Regions from separate parts of the Brevibacillus schisleri genome, predicted to be linked through region 3. Evidence: riboswitches for the same ligand, from Rfam matches in the RefSeq annotation. Region 3 holds a riboswitch; each other region holds the start of a gene.
The links. A riboswitch is a leader RNA that binds a small molecule or an ion and turns the genes downstream of it on or off. The one in region 3 is predicted to bind S-adenosylmethionine.
Positions count from the first base shown of each region.

Region 1: it holds a riboswitch for S-adenosylmethionine, as region 3 does, so the genes downstream of both, ACUUHJ_RS22665 (aminotransferase class I/II-fold pyridoxal phosphate-dependent enzyme) here and ACUUHJ_RS29765 (BMP family lipoprotein) in region 3, are expected to answer to the same signal.
Region 2: it holds a riboswitch for S-adenosylmethionine, as region 3 does, so the genes downstream of both, metK (methionine adenosyltransferase) here and ACUUHJ_RS29765 (BMP family lipoprotein) in region 3, are expected to answer to the same signal.

Region 1 covers NZ_JBVNDM010000001.1:4,752,109-4,758,717, forward strand. The annotation lists gene ACUUHJ_RS22665 (aminotransferase class I/II-fold pyridoxal phosphate-dependent enzyme) at 33-1,214, opposite strand; SAM riboswitch class I at 1,297-1,411, opposite strand; gene ACUUHJ_RS22670 (MFS transporter) at 1,463-2,719, opposite strand; gene moaC (cyclic pyranopterin monophosphate synthase MoaC) at 2,723-3,205, opposite strand; gene ACUUHJ_RS22680 (methylated-DNA--[protein]-cysteine S-methyltransferase) at 3,378-3,917, shown strand; gene ACUUHJ_RS22685 (2OG-Fe(II) oxygenase) at 3,910-4,623, shown strand; gene ACUUHJ_RS22690 (radical SAM protein) at 4,636-5,454, shown strand; gene ACUUHJ_RS22695 (molybdenum cofactor biosynthesis protein) at 5,558-6,265, shown strand; gene ACUUHJ_RS22700 (ThiF family adenylyltransferase) at 6,270-6,609, shown strand, end outside.
Region 2 covers NZ_JBVNDM010000001.1:6,088,691-6,095,299, reverse strand. The annotation lists gene ACUUHJ_RS28950 (SLAP domain-containing protein) at 1-722, shown strand, start outside; gene ACUUHJ_RS28945 (S8 family peptidase) at 902-3,478, shown strand; SAM riboswitch class I at 3,540-3,641, shown strand; gene metK (methionine adenosyltransferase) at 3,775-4,980, shown strand; gene ACUUHJ_RS28935 (polysaccharide deacetylase family protein) at 5,129-6,145, shown strand; gene ACUUHJ_RS28930 (sensor histidine kinase) at 6,142-6,609, shown strand, end outside.
Region 3 covers NZ_JBVNDM010000001.1:6,282,144-6,288,752, forward strand. The annotation lists gene ACUUHJ_RS29760 (ABC transporter ATP-binding protein) at 1-1,065, opposite strand, end outside; gene ACUUHJ_RS29765 (BMP family lipoprotein) at 1,187-2,215, opposite strand; SAM riboswitch class I at 2,416-2,539, opposite strand; gene ACUUHJ_RS29770 (methyl-accepting chemotaxis protein) at 2,691-4,166, opposite strand; gene ACUUHJ_RS29775 (DUF3298 and DUF4163 domain-containing protein) at 4,322-4,939, shown strand; gene ACUUHJ_RS29780 (MarR family winged helix-turn-helix transcriptional regulator) at 5,145-5,558, shown strand; gene ACUUHJ_RS29785 (hypothetical protein) at 5,609-5,884, opposite strand; gene ACUUHJ_RS29790 (hypothetical protein) at 5,859-6,191, opposite strand; gene ACUUHJ_RS29795 (NAD(P)/FAD-dependent oxidoreductase) at 6,374-6,609, opposite strand, start outside.

The DNA of each region.
Region 1 (6,609 bases), 1.5 Mb from region 3:
CTATACGGTAGTGTGGCCATTTTGCCTCGCTTTTATTTTGTTTTCGTAAATAACCCCAACCGTTCAATCCGCTGGACCGCTTCCGCGAGACGCTCTTCGTTGGATAACAAAGCCGCTCTCACATAACCCTCACCTGTCGGGCCAAAGCCATTTCCCGGCGCTACGACGACATGCGCTTTTTCCAAAAGTAGGTCAGAGAACTCCACAGATGTGAAGCCGCTTGGAACAGGAAGCCAAGCAAAAAACGAACCTTGAGATGGCGGAGCCTGCCAGCCAATCCGATGCAGATTGGAGTACAATGCATTGCGGCGGCTTTCGTAGACAGCGACGAGATCGCGGACGCACTGCTGCGAATCCGTCATCGCTTTGGCTGCCGCCATCTGTACTGCACCGAACAGACTGACGAAGTAATGGTCCTGAATGAGGTTAATCAGACGAACCAGCTCGCGATTACCTACCATGGCACCCACACGCCAGCCTGCCATGTTGTACGTTTTGGACAAGGTATAAAATTCTACGCCCACTTCTTTTGCACCCGGAACCTGCATGAAGCTGACCGGCTTTTTCCCGTCATAGCTGATAGCTCCGTAGGCGAAGTCGTGGCAGACGACGATTTCATGTTTTCGGGCAAAACGAATGGTTTCCTCATAGAACTCGAGTGGTGCGTTGACTGCTGTCGGATTGTTCGGATAGTTGAGAAACATCAGTTTCGCTCGATCTAAATCAGCCTGGGACAGCTGGCTGTAGTCTGGCAAGAAGTCATTTTCCGCCTTCAACGGCATCATAACCATCCGTCCGTCTACGACTGCAACCCCCGACCAATAATCCGGATAGCCTGGGTCTGGAACCAGTGCAACATCGCCTGCGTTCATGAGTACTTGGCAAATCTCTACGAGTCCGGTTTTACTGCCGAACAAAATCGCTACTTCTTCCTCCGGATCGAGGTCCACATCAAATTCTTGCTTATACCAATGAGCCACTGCCTGCTTCAGTTCCACACGTCCCTGAAAAGGCGGATATTTGTGATGGAGTGGTTGTGCCGCTTGCGCCTGTAATTCTTCAATAATATGCGGCGGTGTTGGCAAATCAGGATTGCCCTGCCCCAGGTTAATGACGTCATGGCCTTGAGCTATGACCTTGTTTACTTTTGCCACCAGGGTCGCAAAAAACTGGGTAGGGAGTCGATCAATCATATCGGCATGTTGAATGCGCATCTTTCTTCCATTCCTTTCTTGGGCCAATACAGTAAAACCCCCTTTTTCCATACAGAAAAAGGGGGAGATCAGCTTGGTCACGTCCTTATCTGTCAGGAAAAAATCCTGCTGGAATTGGCACAGCATCTGTCCATCACATGGAACAGATCCGCTGCCGGGCTTCATAGGGCCAGTCCCTCCACCTCTCTGAATAAGTCAAATATACTGTTTTTTCGTCTATACCATACTACTTGAGCACGTAAACCGTGTCAAGATGCTTGATTGTGTACCGGCACTTGATGCCTTCTTTTGTGAAAAGAGGTGTGGAAGGCAAAGAAGGCGACAGACAACAGACACAAGCCCGCCATCACGAACAATAGTCCCTGCGCGTGAATCGATTGGAAGATGAATGCGCCGAGCAGTGGCCCGAGCATCCGCCCAGCTGATCCAGTCCCTGCAATCAGTCCTTGAATGAAACCTTCTCGTCCCTCTGGCGTAAACTGTGCAGCTACTGCTGGCACCGCTGGCCACACGAGCATTTCGCCCAGCGTCATGATGAACATCCCCGCCACAAAGCCTGCATAAGCCGTTGATTGCGACAAAATCAACATCGACAAGGCAAAAATATAGGCGCCCAAGAGCATTTGGGCTTTTAGCGTTCGCGCAAAGCGTCGAATGACCCACGCAATCAGTGGCTGACCAAACAGGATCAAGCCGCCGTTCAGCGTCCACAACAGACTGTATTGACGGAGGGAAATGCCCAAGGATTGCATATAGGTCGACAGCACCGTTGTCCATTGTACATAGACAATCCAGCTAATTAATAGTCCCCCGCATAATAGCAGCAAGGCACCCCATACCACCTTTGACTCTTGCTGTGGTTGTCGCAGCACATCAGTAGTTGCTTGCTCAGGCATGCTTTGTCCAGCCGTCGAGTTTTGGCGTTGGTGTTCCACCATTTTTAACTGACGGGGCAAAATGAGTAGGAACATGGCGAGGACGATTACTTGTGAGATGGCATTACCAAAAAACGTCCAGGCAAATGACACACTTGCCAAAAAGCCGCCCAACGCAGAACCGGCAGCTACCCCCACATTGAGCGTGACATAAATCAGATTGATTCCTTTACGTCCTCCGTCCGGCCACAAAACTATGGCCAATGCATTCATCACCGGAGAAAGTAATCCATAAAACAGTCCATTCAACAGAAGCAGCACAACATATATCGTAAAATCCTCCGTAACACCTAATCCGAGCGAAATCAGGATAACACCGATGGAACCGACAATGATGGTGCGCATTTTGCCCCAGCGGTCAAACAGCATCCCGCCGACAATACTTCCGATCAAGAATGCGCCTTGGTTTAAAAGCAACAAGAAGCCGGCTACAGTCAGCGGCTTTCCGAGATGGTTATGAATATAAATCGTGACCAGCGGCCAAATACATGCCATTCCGGTAGAAAAAATGACGGCAGCAATCGCCAATAAACGAATGCTGCTCGGATAGGATTCCCACTTTTGCCTCATGGCTTACTTCTCTCCCCGATGGAAATCGCCGCTTTTTCCGCCTGTTTTGGATTCCAGACTGGTCGGACCGATTATCATTTCTTTATCCATCGCTTTGCACATGTCATACACCGTCAAAGCCGCTACGCTTACAGCGGTCAAAGCCTCCATCTCAACGCCTGTTTTCCCTGTCGTCTTCACGGTTCCTGTAATCGCAAGCGTCGTTTCGTCTACAAAAGCAAATTGTATGTCGATGCCAGTCAATGGCAGCGGATGACACATCGGGATGATTTCCCACGTTTTTTTGGCAGCCATGACACCTGCTACCTGTGCTACGGCGAGTACATCGCCCTTTTCGATTCGACCTTCGCGGATTCGGGCGAGGGTTTCGGGTTTCATGCTGATTTGGCTCTCGGCTACAGCCACCCGTTTTGTGACGTCCTTCTCAGACACGTCTACCATCCGCGCTCGATTTTGTTCATTAAAATGTGTTAATTGATCAGTCATACGAGTATCGTTCCTCCTCTATCTTCTCCTACCTTACTCCCGCCGCTGGATAAAAGCAATGGGAATGTAGATGGCGTAGTTTCGTTATCTTGCTCATCCACTCCTAAAAACGTACGAAGAACAAGTGAGGGAGATATACTGTGCGTACACAGCTCAAAGGAGGCATATGGGAATGGAAACGAAGAAGGATCAGACGGTACGTTGGTCAATGCTGAGACATGGGGATTGGACCATTTATTTGGCTGCAACGGCTGCCGGGCTTTGTTATGTCGGCTCAGTCAACCAGCCATTTGCTGAATTGGAATCGTGGGTTGAAAAGCATCGCCCACACAGTGCACTGGTGCAAGACGATCCGTGGCTAAAGCCTTTTGCAACAGAACTAATGGAGTATTTGCAGGGGACGCGCGAGCATTTTTCCATGGATTGCGACCTGTCTGGAACGCCTTTTCAGCTCGCTGTCTGGGAGGCACTGCGCCAAATCCCATACGGTCAAACGGCATCGTACACCGACATTGCAAACATCATTGAAAAGCCCGCTGCTGTTCGTGCCGTCGGTGCCGCAATCGGTGCCAATCCGGTTCTCATTACGGTCCCCTGCCACCGCGTCGTCGGTAAAAACGGTTCACTGACTGGCTATCGCGGAGGACTGCCCATGAAGACAACTCTGCTCGATCTGGAGAAAAAGGCAAATCGGGGTGTGAAGCATGGCTAAATCAGTGACAGAAAGGATTGCTGCACTCGACTGGCAATCCATGCAACAGGAGCTGGATGAACAAGGGTATGCTGCTTTTCCTTCCTTAATAAACGCGGATGCGTGCGAGGAATTAATCGCTACATATGGACAGGATGAGCTTTTTCGCAATACGATCCAGATGGCGCGGTACCGTTTCGGTGAAGGAGAATATCGCTATTATCAGGCTCCCCTTCCCCCGCTTTTGCAGGAGCTTCGCGAAGGCTTTTATCCGATGCTTGCGCAGACTGCAAATCGGTGGCTGGAAATGCTTGGTCGCGAAGCTATTTATCCTGCTACCCTCCCTGAATTTTTGGCCCACTGTCACGATCAGGGTCAGCTGCGCTCTACTCCATTGATTTTAAAATACGAGACAGGTGGCTATAATTGCTTGCATCAGGATATGTACGGTGAAGTGTTCTTCCCGTTTCAAGTGGTTTTTGCCTTGAATCAAAAGGAGAAGGACTACAGGGGCGGAGAATTTCAACTGATGGAGCAACGGCCGCGCGCACAGAGCCGGGGACATGTGATAACCTTGGAGCAAGGTGCTGGCCTGATTTTCCCGACATCCTACCGTCCTGTGCAGGGAACGCGAGGCTACTATAAAAATACGCTACGCCACGGTGTCAGCACGATTACCTCCGGAAAGCGCTACAGCCTCGGAATTATTTTTCATGATGCAAAGTGAGGAACGCCCCATATGAAAAGCATCCTTTCCTATAAAATGCCGAAAACCCTCCTTAATAAAGGAAGCGGATTTCTTGCGGATTACACCCATTCGCTCAATCCGTATACAGGCTGTTCTTTCGCCTGCTCCTATTGCTATGTTCGGCAAATGCCTGTCTCTTTGTTTCGCAACGAGCAATGGGGCACGTGGGTAGATATCAAACAGCAAGCTGCCGATTTATTGCGCAAGGAGCTTTTGCGGGCTAAGAAAAAAGGAAAGGTGACCATCTTCATGTCTTCGAGTACAGACCCATACCAGCCCATCGAACAAACGGAAAAGGTAACGAGGTCTTTACTCGAAGTCATGGTAGAGAATCCACCTGATTTTTTGCTGGTGCAGACTCGAAGTCCCTTGGTTTGGCGGGATGCCGATTTGTTGCTCCTGCTGGGTGATCGTGTCCGCGTCAGCATGACCGTCGAGACCGATTTGGAGGAGATTCGCAGGCACTTTAGCCCACAAGCTCCCCCTATTCAAGCGCGGCTCAAAACACTCCAGCGCTTGTCGGAAGCAGGCATCCCTACACAAGCAACGATTGCCCCTGTTTTACCGAGCAGTGAGTCATTCCCGGAGATTTTGCGTCCCCTGGTCACCCGTGTCTGTGTCGACGATTTTTATATGGGAGATGGCAGCGGCGGTAAACGCACGAAAAGAAACGGCATTCCCGCTCTCTATGAACAGCTTGGACTGGAGCAATGGTATGATCCTTCCGCCTATCGGATCGTCTATGATCGGCTATTGCGTGTTTTTCCCCCGGATCAAATTTATTTGAGTCAGGAAGGCTTCGCCCCTTAGCATCAACCATGGATTGTAACACCCCATTCATTGGCAACTTTGATCGGTTTATGATATCGTCTAGCCTAGAGAGTAGTATCATCCAGGGAAATGAGGAATTGTCTTGACCATTACGATCTTGTTATTTGCCGGACTCGCCGAACGTGCGAATGCCCGGGAAGTACAGTTGACCTTATCTGAAGGTGCTACCGTTAGCGATCTTCTGCAAGCAGTGGAAAAAGAATATCCTGCGCTCTCTGCGCTTTTGGGCAGTTGTTTTGTCTCCATCAACCATGAATATGCAGCGAAAAATCAGGTCATTTCAGTCGACGACGAGATTGCCCTCTTACCTCCAGTAAGCGGCGGAGAAGAAGACCCGCGCTTTGCCATTACCGAGGAGCCTATTTCTGCGGACAAGCTCGTTCGTCTGGTGAGCAACCCGCATGCAGGCGCGATCCTTACTTTTGTCGGAACTGTTCGGGAATTTACCCATGGTCAGCGCACCGTGTATTTGTCCTATGAAGCCTATGCGCCTATGGCGGTTGAAAAAATGAAGCAGGTCGCAGCAGAGATCGAGGAACGCTGGCCGGGAGCACAAGTCGCGATGCACCATCGTATCGGTCATTTGACTGTGGAAGAGATTGCAGTTGTCTGTGCCGTTGCAACAGCGCATCGCAATGAATCGTTTGAAGCAGGCCGTTATGCTATCGAACGACTCAAGCAGATCGTTCCTATTTGGAAAAAAGAAATGTGGGAAGATGGAAGCGAGTGGAAGGGACATCAACAAGGGCCGTGGAATCCGCTTGCGATGCCAGAAGGAAAGGTGGAGTAACGCCTTGGATACTCGCTATTCCCGTCAAATATTGTTTCATCCGATCGGGCGCAGTGGACAAGAAAAACTCGGTCAAAGCCGTGTAGCCATTGTCGGTATGGGAGCGCTCGGAACGGTTCTCTCCAATCATATGGTTCGGGCTGGAGTAGGTTTTGTCCGCATCATTGACCGCGACTTCGTCGAGCCGAGCAACCTACAGCGTCAAATGCTCTACGACGAATCCGATGCAGCCGAGCATTTGCCAAAGGCAATCGCCGCTCACGCCAAGCTGACGAAGATCAACTCAGCCGTTACCATCGAACCGATCGTCGCAGACCTCACCGCTTACAATGCGGAGGAATTGC
Region 2 (6,609 bases), 190 kb from region 3:
TCTTTACGCAGGTTACCAATGATGGTTTCTTGGTTCTTACCTACGTTCGCAATGCGACTGACCGCAGTATTTTGCTGCAAAAGCTTCCGTTGTCTTTGGTGACGGAGGATGGAGAGGAAGTCGCGAGAAAGACTTTTGATCTGATTACATCTGGTCCAGTGATGGAAATGTCCAGCCGTCCGATGGAATTCATGTTCCGCTGGGATGAGTTCGACCGTATTCCTGAACAAGAGGTTCCATTGAAGCTGGCCTTTATCAAGCCGGAAAAGCACGAAGTCGAAGAGAATCAAAACTTTAATCTGGGTCTGAGTGCAGATGAATCCAAGCAATACATGCAGCAGGCAGCAGAAAAGGCTCCGATTGTAGAGGGAGAAGTAGACTTGCAAGTCCTCGACATCAAGCCAGGTGAAGATAACGGCCTGAAAGTCATCGTTGCTTTCCGTAACGGTCTGGCAAAACGTCTGGAGTTTACTGAAGTGCCGATTATCGTTCATGATAAGGATGGCGATACCGTAGCACGTGTACACTTTACCCTGGAAAACATGAAGGTAGAAGCAAATAGCCATCGTATATGGGCATTTGATATTCCGTTCTCCTCCATTAAAAAGGAAGAGGTAAATCTGGCGGAAGTTACTGCTTTTATTCCAAAAGCTCAGCAAAGAAAAAAAGAAAAAGCTCAGGTAGCACCTGAAGTGGAAGACAATAAAGGTTTGTTACAGTAAGGAGAAAACCCTTTTTGCCCATGGTGAAAAGGGTTTTGTACTTTTCTAACGTTCCAAATATTGGCTAATCAGGGTTGCATGTCTCCCTTTTCATCCGCTATGCTAGGACGAGAAGATAAATACCTGAATTCCTTTTAGACTGCTGATTTTGCAGGGGAGAGAAGGAAGGACTGTTTTACATGAAAAAATCAGTGAACATGTCAGTAGCGACTGCGATAAGTGTCGCACTACTGATGGCAAACAACCAAACAATCTACGCTGCAGCACCACCAGCATCGAATGACTACTATTTAAGTAACCAGCTTCATTTGAGTCAGATTAGAGCTCACCAGGCCTGGTCAGTCGTAAATAGTAATGAACAGATTATCATCGCGGTCCTAGACTCTGGTGCGGATTATAAGCATCCTGACTTGAAGGACAATCTTCTGCCGGGTGTGAATCTGGTCAATCCCGGGAGATCTGCCCAGGACGATAACGGACATGGAACAGAAGTAACTGGTGTACTGGCTGCTAGCGGGAATAACAGTATTGGTGTATCCGGTGTTTTGTGGAATGCCAAGATTTTGCCGATTAAAGTTTTGGCCAAAAATGGAGATACTACGGTGCAGACTCTTGCTAAGGGTATCAATACTGCCTTGGATCGTGGTGCCAAAGTCATTGTGATGTCTCTCAGCAGTATGTCCTACTCCAAAGAACTGGCGAATGCTGTGCAACGAGCGGAAAGAAGCGGAGCGGTTCTGATTGCAGCGAGTGGCAATGAGAGTAGCCGAGTGGCCTATCCGGCAGCTTATCCCACGGTGGTAGCAGTAGGGGCTGTAAGGAGTAACAATGAAGTGCTGTATCAAAGCAATACGGGACCTGAGCTTAACCTGGTAGCGCCAGGTTTCAATGTTTATACGACCAAGCTAGGGGGGAAATACGGTTCCTTTAGCGGTACTTCAGCAGCCGCACCACAAGTAGCGGGTGCAGCGGCTCTCATACTAGCTCGTCATCCCAAACTAAGTCCATTTGATGTAAGACAATTGCTTTATCAAACGGCTACGGACTTAGGGGAAAAGGGATGGGACCGGAAAACGGGCTACGGGTTGTTAAATGTCGACAAGGCAGTTCGGACGTCCTTATCCTATGACTTTTTGGAACCGAATAATCAGACGTACTCAGCAAAGGCGTTTCCGATCGAGTCTCAGATACGTGGAAATTTGGGACCAAAAGATACGATAGACTGGCTAAAGATGGACATCCCTTACGATGGGAAGGTCAGTTTTACAGCGTCAGTGACATCCGGTATTTCTTCCGCGATGGCAGCTACCTTTTACCCAGAGAATCGTCCGCCGATTACACAGTACTTCGGAAATGGGGATACGATAACTGTCCCGGTCAAAGCGGGGAAAATGAATATCCGGTTAATGCGTAACGGAGGGGTCAACAACGCTTTTACCTACGTGCTGACGAGTAAGTTTACCATCAATCCGGACCGTAACGAACCGAACGATACGCAAGAGACGGCAAGGCCGCTCGTAGGCAACGAAATCAGTGTAACAGGCAATTTTCACGATGAAGGGGATCAGGATTGGTTCTCCTACTATGTTCGTGAATATGGACATTTGGATGTCACTGTTAGTCCTGATAACAAGCGTGTCGATCTATTGCTGAGTATCGGTAAACAAGAGCTCGGTAAAAAGATGGTTGTCTGGGACCCTACTTACGATAATGGAACAAAAGACAATCCGACAGAGCGCGTCCAAAAAGAAGTGTCACCAGGCAAGTATTACATCCGTGTGAGTGAGTACAATCGCAATGCGGTGAATGGCGAGTATCAGTTAGATCTGGGATACACACCAGTAAAAAAAGATTTTAATGAGCCGAATGACACCTATCAAACAGCGTCTCCGTTAAGCGGTGGGACAGTGATGTCAGGCACGATACCGACAGCTACCGATTCCGATTGGTTCCAATTTACTGTGAATAGTGAATCGTATGTGACGTTCCGAGCGCCGTACATTCCTGTCGATAGCGGCTTTCGTTTCGCGCTCTACAGCGATCGAAACATGAACTATGCGCTTGCTTCGACGAATGAGGTAGCGGAGCTGTCTAAGCGAGGAAACGATATTATGGGTTTGCGTTTGCAGCCAGGAAAATATTATGTTCGCCTTAATAGTGGTACTTCGTTCAAATATGAATCGTACCGGCTCACGGTGACGCAGCAGAAATTGATAGCGGGTTATCGCGATATTTCGGACCACTGGGCGCGCTCAGAGATCGTCAGACTTAGCTCTCGCGATATTGTAAATGGGTTTAATGATGCGTCGTTCAAGCCGAACCAGGCAGTGACCCGTGCGGAGTTTGCGACGATGCTGCTTAAATCGATGCGTGCGACCGGTTCTAAGGTAGCGACTACCTACACAGGAAAAACGACCTTCCGGGATATGCCAAAGCGGCACTGGGCGTATCACAACCTAGGTGTAGCTTATCAATTGGGAATTTTGAAAGGGTACCCGAAGAATGAAATGAAGCCGGATCAGCCGATATCGCGTGCAGAGATGGCGGTAATGATCGCCCGGGCACGTAATGTGTTGATGTATAATCACAGTACCTCGAATTATCGGGATGTGCCAACGAGTCACTGGGCTTCTCCTGCCATCGAGGCTTTGACATCGAGAAATTGGGTTAATGGGTACGGTTCTTCCTTTAAACCGAATGGAAGAGCAACTCGCGCCGAGGTAGTGGTGGTACTTTCCAAAGCCTATCAATTATAAGTAAAATTTTTCCTATTGACATCTCTGAAAAAAACAATTATTCTATTATCCGTAATGGATACTCTTATCCAGAGCAGGCGGAGGGACTGGCCCTATGAAGCCCGGCAACCGAGCTAGAGCGGTGCTAACCAGCAGAACGGACATCTGTTCTGGCCGATAAGAGGATGAAGGAAGCAAAAAACGCTCAAACCTTTTCCTCCTAAAAATTGGAAAAGGTTTTTTATTTGCGTTTACGTAGATAAAATCCTAACTCGGCTACCACACTATTTGTATGAGGTCAAAGGAGGTATTTTCTCATGGCTTTGCAAAAAGGTCGTCGTCTGTTTACATCCGAATCTGTAACTGAAGGACATCCGGATAAAATTTGTGACCAAATTTCCGACTCCATCTTGGATGCGATCCTGTCCAAAGATCCAAACGCTCGCGTAGCTTGCGAAACTTCCGTAACTACTGGTTTGGTTCTCGTAGCAGGTGAAATCACTACAAACACTTATGTGGATATCCAAAAGCTCGTTCGTGAAACCATTCGTGAAATCGGCTATGACCGTGCGAAATTCGGTTTTGACGCTGACACTTGCGGTGTTATTACTGCAATTGGCGAGCAGTCCGCTGACATTGCACTTGGTGTAGACCAAGCATTGGAAGCGCGCGAAGGCAAAATGACTGATGCTGAGATCGAAGCAATTGGTGCTGGTGACCAAGGTTTGATGTTTGGTTTTGCTTGCAATGAAACACCTGAACTGATGCCACTTCCAATCAGCATGTCTCACCAATTGGCTCGTCGTCTGACTGAAGTACGTAAAAACGGAACACTTGCTTACCTCCGTCCTGACGGAAAAACACAAGTAACTGTTGAGTACGATGGCGACAAACCAGTTCGTATCGATACAATCGTTATTTCTACCCAACATGCTCCTGAAACAACTTTGGAGCAAATCAAGCAAGATCTGGTTGAACACGTAATCAAACCAGTTGTTCCAGCTGAACTGTTGGACGCTGAAACCAAATACTTCATCAACCCAACTGGCCGTTTCGTAATTGGCGGACCACAAGGGGATGCTGGCTTGACTGGCCGCAAAATCATCGTAGATACTTACGGCGGTTATGCTCGTCATGGCGGTGGTGCGTTCTCCGGTAAAGATCCGACGAAAGTTGACCGTTCCGGTGCTTACGCGGCTCGTTATGTAGCGAAAAACATCGTGGCTGCTGGCCTCGCAGACAAATGCGAAGTACAAGTTGCTTACGCAATTGGTGTAGCACAACCAGTTTCCATCGCAGTAGATACATTCGGCACAGGTACCATTTCCGAAGAAGCTCTGGTGAAATTGGTTCGCAAACACTTCGACCTGCGTCCTGCTGGTATCATCAAGCAGCTCGACCTGCGTCGTCCTATCTACAAACAAACAGCTGCATATGGCCACTTCGGACGCAATGACCTGAATGTTCCTTGGGAGCAAACAGACAAAGCAGAAGTTCTGAAGCAAGAGGCTGCTCAACTCTAATAATCGAAAGACATAAAAAGAGCCTGGTGTTGCTACTGGGCTCTTTTTCTTTTAGGAGCAGAGTCATCCAATTATTGGGTCAATTGTTGCACAGGAATTTGTATGACTGTGTCGAATCTCCTAGTGAGGAAGTAGAGGAGGGGTTTTTTTGCCGAACAGAAGGCTCTTCCTGATCGTGTTTCTTACTTTTTTGTTTTTTATAGTGGCTATTGGGTTCTTAGGCGAATCTTTTCTGGAAAAAAAGAATAAACAAGAAGTGCAACCTTTTCCCCAAGTGGATACGTCTATAAGCATAAGTGAGACAAAAAATGCTGAGCCAAACGTCACACCAACAGAAGAAGCAGTGGTTCAAACGAAAAAGTGGTATAACAATCAGGTTGTTGTTTTGACGTACCATCATGTCACGGATCAATCGAATCAGCGGTATGTCATAGCTCCTGATCAATTTGCCCGACACATGAAATTTTTGCATGATAATGACCTGAATCCGATTTCGCTGGAGGAGTTCCTGCGATTTATGGAGACGGGTACCTTACCGACTGAGAATGCTGTTTTGATTACGTTTGACGATGGGTATGAGAGTTACTACAAAGAAGCATTTCCGATCTTACGTACATACGGCTACCCTTCAGTGAACTTCGCGATTGCGGGGCGCTTAAGAGATGTAGCTGACCGAAAACGGGAGAATATGACGCCACCACTTACGCGTCAACAAGTTAACGAAATGATTCAATCGGGACTGGTTACAATCGGGTCCCATACGTACAGTCTGCATGAAGAGGAAGAAAGAAATGAGTGGGGCGATCTTGGCCCAGAAACAGCTCCGGTCTATCTGAAGGACTTGCATCGTTTAGAGGACGAAAAAGAGTACAGGGACCGCCTCTTTGTGGATTTTCGTATATCTCGCGTCAGCTTAAGCGATTGGATGAAGCAAGAGATCGAAGTCATCTCGTTGCCGTTTGGATACACAAGTCCAATTGTACTGGAGACAGCTCGTGAAGCTGGCTACCGCTATGTGTTTACATCTAATCGTGGATTCGTAAAACAGGGAACAGATCCGTTTGCTATTCCACGCAATGACATGGGACTGCGAGACGTAGAAGAAGAGCACCTCCAACAGTTGTTCACGAAGGCTAAAAATGAGTTTGAAGGAGAGCAATCATGAACAAAGCGATAGACATCAGCGTGCTGGACGGGGTGATCAAGCGAACGATTGAAACCGTAGAAACGAGTAAAACCCAAATATTTGATATAGCTGAAAACGCCAGACAGCAAGGTAACTCATTGAAGTTTGATTTACATGAACTTCGACAAGAGATTTCCAAAGTGATTCAAAAAGTCGATGCGCTTGAACTCGCGTATCGCAAATCGCGCAACAAGCTCGTCTTGGTCAGTCGTAATTTTCATATGTACACGGAGGAAGACATTCGGGTTGCGTATGAAGAGGCGAGCCGTATTCAGGTAGAACTGTCCATTTACCGTGAGCGGGAAAACAATTTGAAGCGCAGAAGAAATGATTTGGAGCGTCAACTGCGTACCTTGGAAGAAACGATCGTCCGAGCAGAAAAGCTGGTTTCTCAAATGGGCGTCGTGCTTGGTTACTTGACGGGTGACTTAAGCAAGATAGGC
Region 3 (6,609 bases):
CATCAACGCATTTTCCTCGACGCTTGAGAGTTTGGCCGTTCCCCACAGGTAGCGATCCTCCGGAATATGCGCCAAGCCGGCATCCCGAATGGTGGCTACTGATTTGTTCGTCACGTCCTTGCCACCTAACCGCACCGTACCCTCCTGTGCCGCTCGCAAACCACTGATCGCTTGTAGCAGCTCGGATTGTCCATTCCCGGAAACACCTGCGATTCCTACGATTTCCCCGTGGTGTACGGTAAAGCTGACTTGATCGAGCAGGGTCTGCTTTTCTCGAACCGCAAGATTCTCCACCTGCAACAAGGGGCCTTTATCCAGAGGAACTCGTTCAGCTAGCTCCTGCAATTCTCGTCCGACCATCAATCTTGCCAAATCATCCGCATTTGTCTCATTCCGCGAAACCGTTCCCGTCACTTTGCCCCCGCGCAGTACCGTAATACGATCGGCTACCTCCATGACTTCCTGCAACTTATGTGTAATCAAAATGACGCTCTTGCCGCTCTTTGCCAAGTTTCGAATCGTTTGCAGCAGGTCGCGTACCTCCAGCGGAGTAAGGACAGCAGTCGGCTCGTCCAACACAATAATATCCGCTCCCTGATACAGGACCTTCAGAATTTCGACCCGTTGCTGTTCCCCGATCGAGCAATTCGCTACCATAGCCTGCGGATGAATTGGAATGCGATACTGCTCACTCAGCGCCCGCACCTTGTCCTCTGCGTCCTTTCTTTTGAAAAAGCCTGCTTTCTTCGGCTCATATCCGATCACGATATTTTCAGTCACACTGAATTCTCCGAAGAGCATAAAGTGCTGGTGAACCATCCCGATTCCATTTCGAATCGCGTCCTCTGGTCCGCGAAAAACAACTGGCTTGCCGTTTAACACGATCTCTCCTGACGTCGGCTGCTCCATCCCGTACAGCATCCGCATCAGTGTCGTTTTGCCCGCTCCATTTTCCCCGACAATCGCATGGACCTCTCCTGCTGCCAGTGAGAACGACACCTTGTCGTTGGCGGTAAAATCTCCGTACTTCTTGGTCATGCCCCTCATTTCCAAGCGATCGGTCATTCCCACTCCCTCATTTCTGTACGTCCTTTTATGAAAATGGAAGACCGACTACACAGCCGTAGTCGGTCACATCCATCACTGTGCACAAGCTATAAATAAACATTCAGCACCGAGAACCTTTTTAAAACTGGTCTGGTACTTTGCGAGTGCCCGCTACAATCTCATCGCTGATCGCTTTCACTTTATCCACCACTTCTTGTCCAATAAAAGCGTTCAGCGGCGTCTTGCTTTCGTGCGTGACATAGGTTACACCAACACCTTTTTCCTTCAAGCCGTATGCCACAACACCTGGTTTGAACGTTCCTTCTACAAAGGTCTTCACGGTTTCATAAGCTGCCGCGTCAGTTCCTTTCAATTGGGACAGAACAATATGCTCTGGGTCAATCGTGGTACGGTCAACGTCCTGCCCTGCTGTGAAGAAGCCTTTTTCCTTCGCTGCTTCGAAAACGCCGAGATCGCCTACTGCTGCTGCACCGTTAATGAAATCAGCGCCTTTGGAAGCTTGGAGCAAAGCCAATTCCTTCGCTTTTGCCGGGTCAGTGAAGCTTCCTACATAGTTGACCATCAGCTCTGCTTTTGGATTTGTCGCTTTCAAGCCCTCTCCGAAGCCAACCGTCCATTTTTTCAACTGCGGAATATCAAGTGCGACAACCATACCCACTTTGTTCGTTTTCGTTGCCAAGCCTGCTGCTGCTCCCACCAGGTAAGCCGCTTCCTGCTCGCGGAAGGTAACACTGCGAACGTTTGGCAAATCCACTACCGTATCAATAATCGCAAAATTACGGTCAGGATTTTCGGTAGCTACTTTTTTCAATGCATCCTCTGATGTAAAAGAAGAAGTGATGATCAAATCATAATTTTCTGCAACAGCCACACGCAGATTTTCTTCAATCGCTCCATGGTCTGTAGATTCGATCGTTTTTACTTCTGCGCCCAGCTCTTGTGCGGCTTTCTTTGCACCCTCGTCCATTTGTTGGAAGAATGGATTCACACCGATTTTCTCAGGCAAAATCAAGGCAATTCGCTTTTTGGCCGCGCCCTCTTGTCCTGCTGCTTGTCCTCCTGGCTGATCTGCCGGTGCGCTTGTGCCAGTCGAGCACCCTGTTGCCAATACTGCGAATGTCGTTAATGCCAGCAATAACTTCTTCATGATGTATCTCTCCCTATCCGAACTTTACGTTTTTCTTTATCCTATTAGGTAATGTACGGCTTTTTACCCATTTTTTCAATACTATTTACGAATATTCCCTTATAAAATTTATTTATTGTTCGTATATTCCTCCTCATCTTTAACAAATACAACAAAAAAACTCTCCCCGGAGGAAGAGTTTGCGTACGAAGCCGTTCTCTTCCTCATCTGTCAAAACCATGGTACAGGTTTTGCAGGAATTGGCACCTTTCTGTTCATGCATAAGACATGATCAGTGGTTGCCGGGCATCATCGGGCCAGTCCCTCCGCCGCTCTTGATAAGGTAGGTGAATATATTTAGTTACAATGGAATTCATTCTAGCAGAACGGTTCGAAAATGCAATTCTTTTTTCTCAATTCCAAACACTTCTACAAGTAAATAAAAGTTTAAAAAGTCGTCTTTTCAGCACCGAGAAATTGGCGAGAAGCGCAACCACTAATTTACGTGAAAGGTTTGCTGGAGGCGATGCGACAACGTATTCAGCTCACCCAGCTCTTCCGTAATCTCACGCACTTTTTGATGCTGGTTTTCTGCTGTCGCAAACAGCTCTTCTAAGTTGGCTACCGATTCCTCGGTTACGGCCGTAATGGTCGACATCTCGATGGCAACTTCGCCGGAACGCACTTTTACCCGGTCCATGCTGGAGCTTACCTGATCAGCTGCTTCTAGGAAGGCCATCATCCCGGCACGCACTGCTTCAATGGAGGCCACTGTTTTTACGGCCAGCTCTTGGCCTTTTGCAACAGACACTTCCCCACTGCTCATATGTTGCACCGCATTCTCACTTTCCTGGTGGAGTGACTTGAGAATGTCGGTAATTTCCTGTGTGGCTGTCGCGCTTTGTTCTGCCAGCTTGCGTACCTCATCCGCAACAACAGCAAATCCCCGTCCATGCTCACCTGCACGCGCCGATTCAATCGCCGCATTCAGTGCCAACAGATTCGTTTGTGTCGCGATCTGATTAATAGCGCCGACAATTTCCTCTACGCGATTCGCCTGTCGATTGAGCTGGTGAATCGTAGAGGCTGCTACATTGACTGCCTGCACAATTTGCTCCATCTGTGAGGACAGCTCGTTCATCATCTGAACGCTTTCTGTCAGACGACGGTTGTTTTGTTGCGATTCTGTTTTCATTGCGTTGGTCTGCGATGTGACTGCCTCGATTTCCTGATCGATGGATTGAACCTCTTCTTCGATCTTCACCGTAGAATTCGCCTGCGATTCCATACCGACGGCGACTTCCTTAAAGGCTACCATCATTTCATCTGTATTGCGCTTCGTACCTTCCGCATGCTCATGTACATGATCGCTGGTACGATCCAGCTGCTCCGTCATTTGCTGGATGTTCAAAAGCATTTCTCCCAGACGGCGCTCTTTCTCTTCCGCTTCCTGCCTTGCATCGTGCGCTTTTTGCAGGGAGGCTTGTCCGGCGAGACACAGATACGTTACGGCTCCCATCATCATGAGAATCGTGACAATACGCATAAGCAAATTGATCTCCGAAAAATCACCATCGAAGATCTGGTAGGTTCCTGTGTAGAACCCGATAACCGTGACAATGATTTGGGTAATTCCCGCTGTTACGACCAGCTTCCAATCCAAATACGCTGCTAAAAAGCCCATGACGATAAAAGCGAGGAAGGTGATCTCCTGGTAATCGGTAAAGTGATCGAATGAAATCGCATAAAACATGAGTCCAATTGCCACCAGGTAACGAATCACAAGACTATCTTTGCGAATGAAATAATACGGCGAAACAATTAAAGTGACCAGCAATCCCAAGGACGTCACTTTCCAGAAGTTCACATCCACTTGGTAGGCAATGAGTCCCGCCATCCACAAATGATTCCATAGGATGAAAATCATAAAACCTTCTTTGTCAGTCAAGGTATTGCGAATCAATTGAATCATAATTGCCCCCCTTTTCCTTATTACTTATGTATCGGATTCTTTCCCCATTATATAGCCAAACCTTTGCCAAATTTGTGAAAAAAGTGAGAACAGCCAAAAACAATTTCGAATAGGCTATTACACAACTCACACGTACAGGAGGCAAACGGAAAAAAGTGGAACTCAATCAATTGCCAGCTACTGTGCTGACACGGACGATTAGCCGTCCGAACACCACGATTTACTATCCCCAATTGGCAGGCCTAGCCAACCTGCAAGCGGAAAAAGATATCAACCGGGCGATTTATCAAACGGTTCAAGGCTTAATTCATGAGCAACAACGGGTCCAGGTACCGGGAAATACAGAAATGCAAGGAAGCTACGAAATCAAGACAAACGAACGCGGTATTTTCAGCGTCGTGTTGAGCAACTACGCCTACACACCCCAAATGGCTCACGGCATGACCTTCCTCGGGTCGATCACCGCAGATATCCAAACAGGCAAGCTGTATACGCTGCGTGAATTATTCAAGCCAGGAAGCGATTACGTCAAGGTGATTTCCGAAAACATCAAGCGTCAAATCAAAGAAAGAAACATCCCCACACTCAATGGCTTTACTTCGATTAAGCCCGATCAAGATTATTACGTCGCCGACAAAGCACTGGTCATCTACTTCCAGTTGTACGAAATTACGCCCTACTACGTCGGTTTCCCCATGTTCCCCATTTCGGTCTATGAACTGGAGCCAATTATCAATGAAAAAGGACCACTGAGCATTTTGTCCGCAGATTAGTGCACTGTATCACCGTATTTTTCACCTAGGTGAGTGTCTTCTTCCATGACACTCACCTGATTCTATTTGTGTCAGAAAATCCATAATTTCGCCATCGAATAAACGTTTACTTATATGTCCAGAACTGCTAGTATGTTATTGTACATATTTACTTAAGCAATAAGTGTACGATATATCGGACCAGCTTTCCTGGAGGTATATATTCATGCAATATTATGGTCATCGAATTAGCCAAACAGCAAGAATATTCAGCAAATCACTAAATGGGACTATGGCTCCCATGGGATTATACAGCTCGCAATGGGGTATTATTCTTTGCTTGCATTATCGTGAATCGCTTACTCAGGTTCAATTGAGCAACTACCTGAATGTTGAAGCGCCGACGATTACCCGGACACTCACCCGTTTGGAAGAGATGGGCTGGATCATTCGCTCAGAGGGTGATGACAAGCGTGAGCGCTATGTGTCCTTGTCTCCGCAAGCAATCGAACGGTTCCCGGAATGGCTGGAGGCTGCAAAAGTGCAAGAAGAGCTGGCACTCCGCGGCGTTGACGAAGCAGAGCTCGCTATCTTTAACCGCGTTTTGAAGAAAATGAACGATAATTTACAGCCGTTGTAACAAATAAAAAATGACTTCGCCCAAAAGTAGTTTGGTGAAGTCATTTTTTGTTAGCCATTTTTCCTTGTGCTATGGATGAGGGTGTTGAGCTCTTGTTCCAATTGAATCAGATCAAGCTGTATCTGTTGCTTTTGCAATTGTTTTTTCTGTTGCAGTACTTGTTTCTTCAAATCATTTGCTTCTTTGTCATTTGCTTGGTTGTCTGTAGAAGCAGGCTGCTCCGGTTCCACCTGTCCAGTCGAGCCTATGGCAGCTATGAAAGTGCCAATCACTGCGATCCACCCCCCTACCGCTACCAACTCATTCGCTAGATTTTTTTCGATCATCCTTTTTCCCTCCGTTTGTGGGTTGATTCTCCTGTAAATTCTTCTTTATATCTTGAACACTATCCCGCAATTGAGCAATTTGCTGTTCAATTCGTTTGAACTGCATATCGTCATCACTGTCATTGCCATTTTTGTTTTTCCCATTGATTTGCTTGTTTAATTGGATGAGGGGCTGTATCATTTTGTCGTTGTTGCAGGCAGGCTTTTGACTTAGTTTGGTTGTTTTATCAATGGCGAGGATGACAAAGCCAAGCGAAATAATCCAAAGTGCTATTACAGCGGTATCGTCATCATCACAAAAAAACATAGATACCTCCATGCCAATAAAGGTCGTGGTTTGATTATTGGCCCTTCTATACAATACGCTTCTGCCTAATTCCTCGTGACATCTGGACCACCACTTCCCTGATGTTGTTCTGTCATAAAAAAAGGCTCCCCACCAAGCACAAGCGTGCCCAGCAAGAAGCCTATTGGTTATGAGCGTATTCGTTATTGCATGCGTTTCGTAATATTGCGAGCCATCCAAACCCCAGCAGCTCCGGCCTGTGCCAGACCGCGCGTAATTCCGGCACCATCCCCGCCACAGAACAATCCCTTGATTTCTGTTTCGAATTCCTCAGTCAGTTTCGGACGAGCCGAGTAAAATTTCGCTTCCACTCCATAAAACAACGTGTGTTCAGAAGCGATTCCCGGTGTTACCTTGTCCAGTGCTTCCACCATCTCGA